Regions from separate parts of the Desulfitibacter alkalitolerans DSM 16504 genome, predicted to be linked through region 2. Evidence: riboswitches for the same ligand, from Rfam matches in the RefSeq annotation. Region 2 holds a riboswitch; the other holds the start of a gene.

Region 1 (5,560 bases), 530 kb from region 2:
AGATGATGATGCAAATATTTTGGAGCTATTAAGGCTGTATTTATCCCATGAAGGTTATATTTTATCCTTTGCTTCTGATGGAAGTAAGGGCTTGGATGCTTTCAGGAATTTTAAACCTGACCTGGTAATTCTAGACATAATGCTTCCTATAATTAATGGATGGGAAGTGTGCCAGATGATTCGAAGGATTAGTGATGTTCCTATACTAATGCTTACATCAAAGGATGGGCTAGAAGACAAGCTTATGGGATTTGATCTGGGCGCAGATGATTATGTGGTCAAGCCCTTTGATCCAAAAGAGGTTATAGCCAGGAGTAAAGCTCTTCTAAAAAGAATCTCTTCAGAAACTGATAATATTAAAAAAAATCCCCTTATAGAATTAGGAGACTTAAGAGTAAACATTGATAACTATGAAGTTTTTTTTAAAGATAATAAAATTGATTTAAAGCCAAGGGAAATGCAGCTGCTTTTCTTTTTCTTAAAGAATCCCAATATAGTCTTTACCCGTGACCAGCTTTTGGAAAAGGTCTGGGGCCATGAATTCTATGGAGAAACGCGTACTGTGGATGTTCATATAAAAAGATTACGTGAAAAGCTTGGTAATAATAGTTTGGGCTTTAAACTAAAAACTATTTGGGGAATTGGCTACAAACTTGAGGTGAATTATTAACTACAGGGATGAGGTAAATGAAAGAATTCAAAAGCTTAGACGTCAAAGGGCAGAGCTATTACAGATTGAAAGAGAAATACGAAACGATCTTGAAAACTTAAGAACCATGATTTCTGAATTAAAGAATCGCCCTGGCTCTCTGACAGAAGAAAATATTCGTACAATTAGAGAGAGCATCAGGCTGATTAGAAGCAGCAGAAACCTTTTAGAAAGCACTATAGGTGATTTAAATTTACAGACAATTGAATTGGCACAAGATAGATTAACCAGAAGCAACCAACCACAAATTATCAACCGTTTGGATAACCTCAGCCAAATTCAAGAACGAAGATTAAATGCTTACAAAAGGCTAAAAGCAGATCTGCATACCCTCAAGTCAGCTTTTTAAGGCCAACAAAAGACTGGAAAGACTCTGTAGACAGTTCTTGTGTCTTATTTCCAAGTAAAACATATATAAGGAGTGAACATAACATGAAAAAATATCTAAAAATACTTTCATTAGTAATACTTTTGATGTTTACATTGAGCACTATTTCTTTTGCTGCTGAAGCGCGAGATGCATCTTCTTCTAAAAGTCAGGTTATAGAAGACAACTCCAGGTCTTCTAATATAGAAAGTAATGAATTGCAGGTCAAGCATGAAAGCTTAGTACAAAAAATTCAGACCAAGATAAATAGTTTGGAGGATAGAGCCACAAAAGCTGAATATATAGAAAAGCTTAATCAAATAAGGCAGTCAAGACTTGATATAGAACAAAAAATAGTCAGGCTTGAGGTGCTTCTGAGAGAAATAAATAGTTTAATAAACCAAAATAATCTCGAGGAAGAAAACCTAGAAAAATACGAAAGACTTATTACACATATCCAAAAACTAATTAGAGCTTTTGAAGATGAAACTATAAAAAATCGTTTATTAAATCGTCTAAAGGTTATAGAAAATTCAATGGACAGAATTGAAACAAAGATTGTCATGCTGGAAAGTCTATTGAGAACTATTAACAATTTTTCCCCTGATACACCCACAGGGGAAAATATAGAAAAACAGTATCTGAGCCTGGTGGGGAAAATAAGAAGCATGATAGCTAGAATCATGGATGAAGAGGTTAAAGAGCAGTACTACGCAAGTTTAAAGAACATATATAATACCAGAGACACATATCAGTCAAAAATTTTAAGATTGGAAATGTTGGAAAAGGAGCTGCGAAGCTATCTGGCAAATGAAAACATTACAATAGATGACAATTCTCTAGTAAGAATTCAAAGATTAGTAGAAGCAAATGAAAAAGAGATTTTAATGCAGTTACGTGAAAGAATTATGAATAGAATTCAGCATCAGGAATACCTAAGAAATCTCCCTGATGAGGTAAAAAGAGAAATGAGGAACAGGGAATTAAAAGATAGGCTTTATATAAGAGGCAATACCCTTGACTTTGACGTTCCCCCAGTACTTAGAGAAGGTAGAACTCTGGTGCCTGTTAGAGCAATTACTGAAGGACTTGGAGCTGAAGTGAATTGGAACAATGAACTTAAAAAAATCACCATTACCAAGGATGATAAAATAATTGAGCTTTTTCTAGATTCCAGGATTGTGCTTGTTAATGGTGAAGAATATGAGTTAGATATACCTGCCCAGTTAATTAATAACAGAACTACTGTCCCCATAAGGTTTGTAAGTGAAATATTAGGTGAAAGGGTAGATTTCAATGAAGAGACAGGAGACATTGATATTGGGTTAGAAACAGTTGAAGATTTACATGAAATCTTGTATTTTGAGAATTAAGGCAGCCAGTAACTAAGAAAGTTCAAAGCAATTAAACATTTACAAAGTCCAGGATAACTCCTTCTAAATAACAATACCAGCCAAAGGCTGGTATTGTTATTTATCAACGCTGAATGTGCAGAAATTGAAAGGCATTACTTTAAAATTCACTGACCTTTTCATAAGTCTTGCTGTCTTTATACATGGTGTAACTTCGATTATTTTCTGCAAACTGGATATCTACAGAAGTATCCATGGTAACCCACTTGTTATTTATATAAACCTCATTCCATGCATGATAGCCTTGAATTTTTTGCCCGTAGCCCTTTACAAGCTTTGCAGGAATTCCTACACTTCTTAACATGGAAGCAAATAAAGCACTAAAATCATAGCAGATTCCACTTTTACTTTTTAAGGTTTTGTTAATATCTGGAAGATAATCATAGGATAGCTTGTCTATCTTGGCATAGTCATATTTGTAATTGCTAACAATATACTCATATATAGCTTTTACTTTTTCTTCATCACTTTCAATGCCTGCTGTCAATTCCCTGGCCTTGCTAATGGCCTCATCTTCCTTTTCCCATTTAACTATTTGAATAGAATGCAAAAAAGTTTTTAATATATTACTCATGTTTATATTAAGTGTGTCTCTGGAAACAATACGGTACTGGTTGCCTGTCACATTTTCCAGAATGGCTATTGTGTATGCTCCATTTCCTAATTGAACAGGAAACCTTTCAGTTCCCCTGCCAGCTATATTATAGTACAGGCTTGTCCCATCCTTTTGGACCATTACCTTTACTTTCGTACCATTTTGGATGTTGTAGCTTATGGAGAATGCTCCATTGCTTGCTTCTGAAGCATCAATGGAATAGGTATTTGCAGCCGCCATGGCTGCAGGTGCAGATAATAATGCACAAAATACAACAAAAATAATTAATGATATTTTCCTCATTTCCTAACCTCCAGCATTCCAATAATATTGGACTAACCTGGCAGCTCGACCGTCATGGCCCACCCCACATGGGCTTTAGACTCGAAAGCTTTGCGTCCCTATCTTTCGACAGGTTTGCCTTTTTCAAGTGCTGCTTGGAGCATTAGGAGAACAAGCTAATGCTGAATTTCCAAACTAATCTGCACTTGTAATAATAAAATATATACTTTCTTAACAATTAAAAAATCCTTATTCGGATTGTCCAAATAAGGATAAATAGATGTGTTCATAACTGGCTGTTATTTTGTCCTTTACTGGCAACCCGACCATCATAGCACTGCTGCTTTAGACTCGTGGCTTTGCGTCCCTGCCTTTCGACAGGTTTGCCTTTTTCAGTTATAAATTACACCTTTTACAACAAATAAAACACCTTGCTTTGATTATTATTTTATCAAAATTTCATCCCATTAACATGGGACCATGGTCCTGTTTTCTATAGGACCATGGTCCTAGTCATTCTGTTTCGCCTGGACTATGAGCCTGTGGGTTGGATTACGTATAGGTTCGCAGGTGACAATTGAGAGAACTTTTTCTTTCTTATCTGTACGCAGGACATGTATTTCCTCAGGTCTAACAATAACCTTATTGTAAACTGTATAGTTATAATCACCCTTACTGGTAGAGACAACAATCCTGTCATTTATCTTCACCTCATTCAGCCTGTTCAGCAGCCTTCCATGGGAGTGTCCCCTATGACCAGCTACCACTGCATTGCCATACTCACCAAAGGATGTTGTGTCTTCAAGAAAGGATATGCCAATTTTAAGGTTAGTTTCATTTAAGCCGCTGATAATTGGCAATCTAACCTTTATAGAATCTATAATCAAAACCCCCAACACCTCACCCTGTGGTGTAAGTGGAGCTCTCTCTTCCTCTTGTTCCTCCTCTTCTATCAAAAGAAGCTCGTCTAACTGACCAAGGTCTTGAATTGCCTCCTGGTTTTCCAACTCTGACAGCAGTTTTTGCTGCCAGTACCAGGCAAAGACCTGCTCCATTAGTGGATAAAGGGCAACTGTTATTCCAATTAGTATAATGAAAATTGATAGTTTCTTTTTCATAGGTTATACCTCGTGTTTTTATAGTAAAAAGGCTGAGATTTTAAAAGCATCCCAGCCTGATATTTGTTATTTTCTTCTTAATACTATTCCCAGCATTACTATAAAGGCTCCAGCACCAAGAAAGTATATTGGTGATAATTCACCTGTGTCAGGCATTGCTGCCGGACCAGCAGGAATTCCATCTTCATCAACGGTAATTAAAATTTCCGGTTCGGAGGGTTCTTCTTCAGCAGGTCCCAATGGGATTGGATCATCTGGAACATCTAGCGGGTCATCTCCACCACCAGTATCGCCACCACCTCCACCTCCTCCACCTCCACCGGTGGAGCAAGTAGTAGTAAAGGTCCAGTTGGCTTTTACAGTTGCACCCTGATATTCATTTCCTGCACCTCCTGGGAAAACTACACTGAAATCAATTGTTTTTTCAGAGCCTGCAGGCATTGTTCCAATTAGGATGTTTCCCCTACCTGCAGCAGATCTAAAAAGTTCGTTATTGATTATGTTGCTGCCATCTGCAATGTAAAGATTTAAGATATCAGCCAGTTTACCCCCATTAAGGGTTGCTTCACTCAGGATGTTTGTTCTAATGTATAGAGTAAGAGGTACGCTGCCTGTATTTCTTAAAAGAAGACTTGTATTCTTAAGGTCCCCAGGGTTGAGGTTGCCTGTATTAACTTTTTCGTCAGAAGCTTGAATTACAAGCCCACAAACATTGCCTTCTATACTAATACCATTTACATTTGCGCTAACTCCATGAGGAGCTATTAATGTCATGGCAAAGAGTATAAAAAGGGTAAGCATCAATTTTTTAATATTCTCTGATTTATCCATATTTACCTCCTGAACTACTTTTTTATCCTCTTATAGTTTTTGGCTTAATTACACAAATTTTGTGGCCACTCATGGTCCATTGCATTATTTGATGCTTGCACAGCTTCTGCTTCAAAATAAAGCTCTAAATTGCCTTCCCAGTCTTCATCAGTTACACATAGTCTCACCTTAAACTCTATTTCCTGCTGAGGTAAAACTGAACTGCAATAGTAATACCAGCCATTGTTGTCTGGAACTTCAGTCCAT
Region 2 (5,560 bases):
TTTTTCCAGATTAAATCGCAAATTATTGATTTCAGTTAAAATACCAAATAGACTGCTGTTGGGTATTTTATCAACAACCTGTTTGTCAAACTTTTCTATTCCCAGCAGTTTTACAATCTTCTCTTTTATTTCTTCAGATTGCTTTCCCAGCTGCTCTCTCAATTCTATATAATCATTAATTTCTTTTAATAACTGGTTCAACTCATTCCATTTTTCTTTCTGTATAAGCTCCTGCTGTTTAGTTAAAGCCTGGTTTATTTGCTTTAAAAGGTCATTTTGTATATATAAGCTCTGTAAATACTTATGTAAAACATTATTAAGCATACAACTGCTGACCCCCTCATTGTGCAGCATAAGACTCCACCTCAACCCACAATTAAAGCGTAAATTCATATTATATATTCTGTTCCCACTTGTCAAGCTTTTCCATGATTAAACCATATGTTTTTTGAGAAACTTCTGGCAAACCTCCCAAGAGTTCCTCCACTTGTCTAAAGCCTTCTTTTATAGCAGCTTTTAATTCATCAAGCTTTGATTTATCCCCTCCGCTAATAGCAACAGCAAACTCAACAATTCGATTGCTCACAGCCTCTGCCCCTAATGGCCCATCGTCAGCAATAAGCCTAGCAGCATCATTTCTTAGGCTTTCTTCTTCAGCAGCCTTTATCTGCCCATCTCCTCTTCCTTGGCCGCGTATTAACTCCGATACTATCCGTCTTAAGGTTTCGTAAGCCTTTTCACTTTCATTTTTTAACCTCTGTATAGACACCTGATCATACTTTGCAGGCTTTCCATAAGTAATATTTTCTTTGTTGGATGGAATGTAACCGTCCCCTTTTTCTAGCTTTTTGTTTACTTCCTTTTTTTCGTCCCTTTGCTTTTTTAACAAATAGTTCTCAGCCGGACTGAATGCTTGGATTTTCATTGGGCACACCCCCTTCACCCTATATATCGGCTGAACATTCCAATACTTTAGCGGTTTTACTGGAACAAAGGTGCAATTTGTGCTACAATTCATTGAAAACACCTTTCTAATATATAAGGATATGGAGGATAAGCTATGCAAAGCATTACAATTTACAGCACCATGAACTGCCCTTATTGTGTTGCAGCAAAGAACCTATGTATTAATAAGGGATTGGATTATAAGGAAATCGATTTGACTAATGACCCTGATGAGCTTGCTAGAATTAAGGAACAAACTGGGATGCTGACAGTTCCACAGATCTTCATAGGTGAGGAGTTCATAGGAGGATATACTGAATTAAGACAGCTAAATGATGCAGGTGAGCTGGATAAAAAACTCCTCAAGGATTGACACAGTTAAAGGTGCCCGAGGCACCTTTATTTAGTCTATTATAGATATTACTGCACCTTATACTCACCACTAATACAATCTGCTGTAACAAAAACCTATCTTTTTCTTCTAAAAAGGTTCAATTCTTTTTAATATATGCTTCTTAGCTGTGCAGCAGGGGGAGAACCTCGATTATATGTAAATTCCTTTCCTTGGCCAGATTAATAAAGACATTTTCTGTTTTAACAAGGGGTCTTGATATAAATTCTGTACTACTTACAAGAATTACAGATGCCTTTTCACCATTGCTTAGAATAACGTTATTTCCAATATAGCTGCTGGCTACATTATAAAGAAATGGCCGCAGATAGGTTATGTCAAACTGTCCTATACAATCATTTTCAAGATAATTCAAAATTGTAAAAGGGCATTCTTTTTTCGCATAAGGGCGGTCTGCAACCATTGCAGAATAAACATCAGCAATGGCCACAATTTTTCCAAATACACTTATCTTCCCACCATTTATGCCCATTGGATATCCTGTACCATCGTATCTTTCATGATGCATTAATACCCCAAGAACAACTTCTATTTCTAGATCAGTTATATTCTTTAATATTTCATATCCGTATTGACTATGCTTTTTAACCAGACTGTATTCTTGTGATGTTAATGAACCCGGTTTATCCAACAGATGCTTATCTATTTTTGATTTTCCTATATCGTGTAGGACACCTGTTTTGGCTAACAGGGAAACGGACCTGTCATCTAGCCCAACCCATTTGCCCAGCAATGAGGCTAACAAGGCAACATTTAAGGAATGGGCATATAGATAATCATCTTTGCTGATGGTTTTTTCAAGTATTTCAAGGGGCAAATTGGTGTTGGCCTGTTCAGCTATAGACCCAGTTATTTCCTCTACATATTTCACGTCTAAGGGGTTTCCAGACCCTACCTCTTGAATCAGCTTCTTAATTTTATTTTTATCAACCACATACCCATTATCAACATATCTATGTATTAGGGTTTCGGTCTCTATAAGCTCATTACTGGAAGCCTGATTTTTATAGACTAATACTTCCTCAAAATTTAGCTTCTGCAGCACATCTATGAAATGATCAGTTAACACACTGCCCTTGGAAATGAGTTCTGTCCCATATGCCGACACAATATCCATAGCTAAAACCATTCCAGGAATTAAATCCTTTACGCTAATATACTCAGTATTTCTTTCCGCTCCAACCATGAAATACTCTCCTTCGCCATTTAATATCATATAGCTGATTATGCCGTTTTCTTGAATTTCATTTTCTAACGCGATTTTTTCCTGGGGACTCAAGATATCTCCATTATTGTAAAAGGTTATTAAGTCTTCAAGCAAGTCATTATTTATTATAAAATCATCCATATTAGCACATACCTCCTTTTACTAAGAACCCCTCCCTTTAGTTAATCAATATTTCCTGAAAATAAACCCCTGTAGTTTTCACATTCAAACTATTATTGATTTTCATCTGCAGCATGTCTTTTAAAAGGTTCTCTTTCATCAATTCATTTACCTGCTTTTCAGTAAGGTCATTAAAGAAATTTATACAAATTTCTTTAATTTTTGCTGGATTTTGACTTAAAACTTGATATGTCTCACTTCCGCCTGCTTCAACAACAATAACTGCCTTTATATGAATTAGTTTTCTATTTACATCATCAAACTTTAGATGGGTTACTATCTCAATGGGATCAGTAAAATACTCATCCACATCTGCTGATCTTGCCAGTTTACCTTGAAGCAATACTGTAGCTAATATTGCTCCAGAACACAAAAGAAATACTATAAATATTACCATAATTTTAAAATTAAAATCCTTCACCCTGACACCCCATTCGTATTTATTAAAACTAATTGTTAAAAATAAAAAACCTAGTCTGCCAAGACAAATAGGGCAAACTAAGTTTAATCTGTAAGAACTGTATTTTGCAGTCTGGCAATCATACCCACTGGCTTTAGACCCATGACTTTGCGTCACCACCTTTCGGTGGCTTTGCCCTATTGTATATTTATTAACTTAAGAGTATAGTCCCACATGCCAATACCATGGTCTACCATGGTCCTATATTTTGAATATATTCTATATTTGACGACAAATTCCTTCCTATTAGGAAAAATATTTCCATATTTTTACGCGAAAAAGCTCCTGTTCTAATAATAGGAGCTTAAGATTAAACAGTGTTTTATATTAAATTGAAGGACAATAATTTATAATTTCCTATAGATCCAAAAAGCCAGCATCAGGCCAATAACACTTGCAAGATTAACCCTGATTAACAAGTCAATATCCCATACAATAATCATGAAATCTCCTGACGGGCTCCAGCGAATCTGCTGGCTTTCATAAATATATGGAACACCCAGCTTCCCTAAAATATCCCCAATAATTCCCCCTAACAACAAACCAATGACCAAGAGAACCAACAGTATCAATATAGAAGCTCCAGAAGTTGATCTTTTCACTTGCACACTCTCCAATTCTATGTATTCGTGTACGCATAACCTATATACATAGATTTAACAGTTTCAGCAAAATTCCTCTTTTTTTCTGCAATTTTGTAAAATATAGAAAATAAAAACCTAGTATTAATAACTAGGCGCACATACCTATACAATCTTCCGTTTGTTAATGGTTTCTCCTACTGCATTTAAGGTCCCCTCTACATGTGAAATGCGTAAATTTACGCTGTCCATCTCCGCTTTGAAGACCTGGTTGCTGTGCTCAATAGCTTTAACAACTTCAAAAATTTCATCCTGTCTTCTTTCCAACGAGAAAATTCTTTGATCCATTGCATCCAGCCTTTGATCCATTGCATCCAGCCTTTGGTCTATTGCATCTAGCCTTCCATCAATTGTACCTAATTTGTTTAATATAAGATCAAACATATTCTTCATATCTTTATCCAATTAACTCACCCCGCAAGCACTTCATATCCATATTATAACAGTTGGCTTTTTCTTAAACAAGTAATATTTATCCAATCTTCAAATTCACCATTTTCACTTTCCTTTGGCCTTCTATAGCATCCAATACATTTTCAATCTCTTGTTTTTAAATCTCTATTCCATTTTTCATTAATCTTTAAGCATTTAATTATTTGTTTAAATATCTGATGTAGTTTTTAAAATCATTCTCATTTTTGTGAATAAATGCTTATCTCATGTATAGAAAAAATATCTCTTCTTGATTTTTCATAACATTAATGTTTTCTTCATCCCTATCTCTGCTATAAAAATCAATTGAAAAAGAGTCAGGGAAATATTCCCCTGACCCTCTTTGTAATACTAAATTCATTATCTCAATAATTGAAGTACTGCTTGAGGTGCCTGGTTGGCTTGAGCAAGCATTGCTGTAGCAGCTTGCTGAAGGATGTTTTGCTTGGTAAATTCCATCATTTCCTTGGCCATGTCCACGTCTCTGATTCTTGATTCAGAAGCTTGTAGGTTTTCTGAAGATGTATCTAAGTTCTTGATTGTATGGTCTAATCTGTTTTGAGCTGCTCCAAGTTTGGATCTCTCTGCGGAAACGGTTTCAAGTGCATTATTTATAGTAGTAATGGCTAGGTTTGCAGAGCCTTGAGTTGAAATATTTAATCCTTTATGTGCAACAGCTTCTTGTGATACAGTACCGTCAGCTGCTATAATTGCTGAAGTTGATGCAGTCTGGGTTTGTGCAATAGCCGCGCTACTATTAGCAGTATAAGTTGTACCGGTTGCCCCAACAGCTGCAAATGCTGTTGCGTAGGTTGTTGCTCCACCTAAAGAGACAGTTGCTATCCTATCAGTTGAAGCATCCCCAACTACTACTGAACTTTGATTATTATACATTTTAGCAGCTGTTCCCACAGTACCACCAGTATCTGTTGAACCTAACTGGACATTAAAATACTGAGATGTGAGTGTTGCATTATATTGAAGTCCAGGTATACTTGTACTTACATCTGCATGTGAAGTCATAGTAATTGTTGCACCTTGGTATGTGAAAACAGAGTTTGCACCTGAACTATCTAACATTGCACCAGCATTTGTCCAAGTATTTCCTCCATCAATTGAATACTCAGCTGCTGTGACCTTTGTACCATCAGAAGCAGTAACTCGTATATTTAACGTAACGTCACTTGAACCAGTATATGAACCTCCTGCAGTTGCAGTGGTATTAGCTGTGCCACCAGTTACAGCAACTGCTTGTGTAGCAGCAACCTTTGCAATATTTACAA

The links. Region 2 has a riboswitch for cyclic di-GMP ahead of K364_RS26610 (flagellar basal body-associated FliL family protein). Riboswitches for the same ligand answer to the same signal wherever they lie in the genome.
Region 1: another riboswitch for cyclic di-GMP. It lies ahead of K364_RS0110115 (transglutaminase-like domain-containing protein); the one in region 2 lies ahead of K364_RS26610 (flagellar basal body-associated FliL family protein).

Annotation. Positions count from the first base shown of each region.
Region 1 is NZ_KK211100.1:884,955-890,514, forward strand. Features, by position in the region: gene K364_RS0110100 (response regulator transcription factor) at 1-670, shown strand, start outside; gene K364_RS0110105 (hypothetical protein) at 777-1,058, shown strand; gene K364_RS25585 (copper amine oxidase N-terminal domain-containing protein) at 1,142-2,449, shown strand; gene K364_RS0110115 (transglutaminase-like domain-containing protein) at 2,589-3,386, opposite strand; cyclic di-GMP riboswitch class I at 3,423-3,515, opposite strand; cyclic di-GMP riboswitch class I at 3,679-3,763, opposite strand; gene K364_RS0110120 (class D sortase) at 3,875-4,483, opposite strand; gene K364_RS0110125 (COG1361 family protein) at 4,550-5,314, opposite strand; gene K364_RS0110130 (hypothetical protein) at 5,359-5,560, opposite strand, start outside.
Region 2 is NZ_KK211100.1:352,753-358,312, forward strand. Features, by position in the region: gene K364_RS0107430 (hypothetical protein) at 1-324, opposite strand, end outside; gene K364_RS0107435 (hypothetical protein) at 395-925, opposite strand; gene K364_RS0107440 (glutaredoxin domain-containing protein) at 1,061-1,318, shown strand; gene K364_RS0107445 (HD-GYP domain-containing protein) at 1,461-2,705, opposite strand; gene K364_RS26610 (flagellar basal body-associated FliL family protein) at 2,743-3,165, opposite strand; cyclic di-GMP riboswitch class I at 3,268-3,351, opposite strand; gene K364_RS0107455 (DUF4321 domain-containing protein) at 3,552-3,806, opposite strand; gene K364_RS0107460 (hypothetical protein) at 3,951-4,250, opposite strand; gene K364_RS27555 (flagellin N-terminal helical domain-containing protein) at 4,638-5,560, opposite strand, start outside.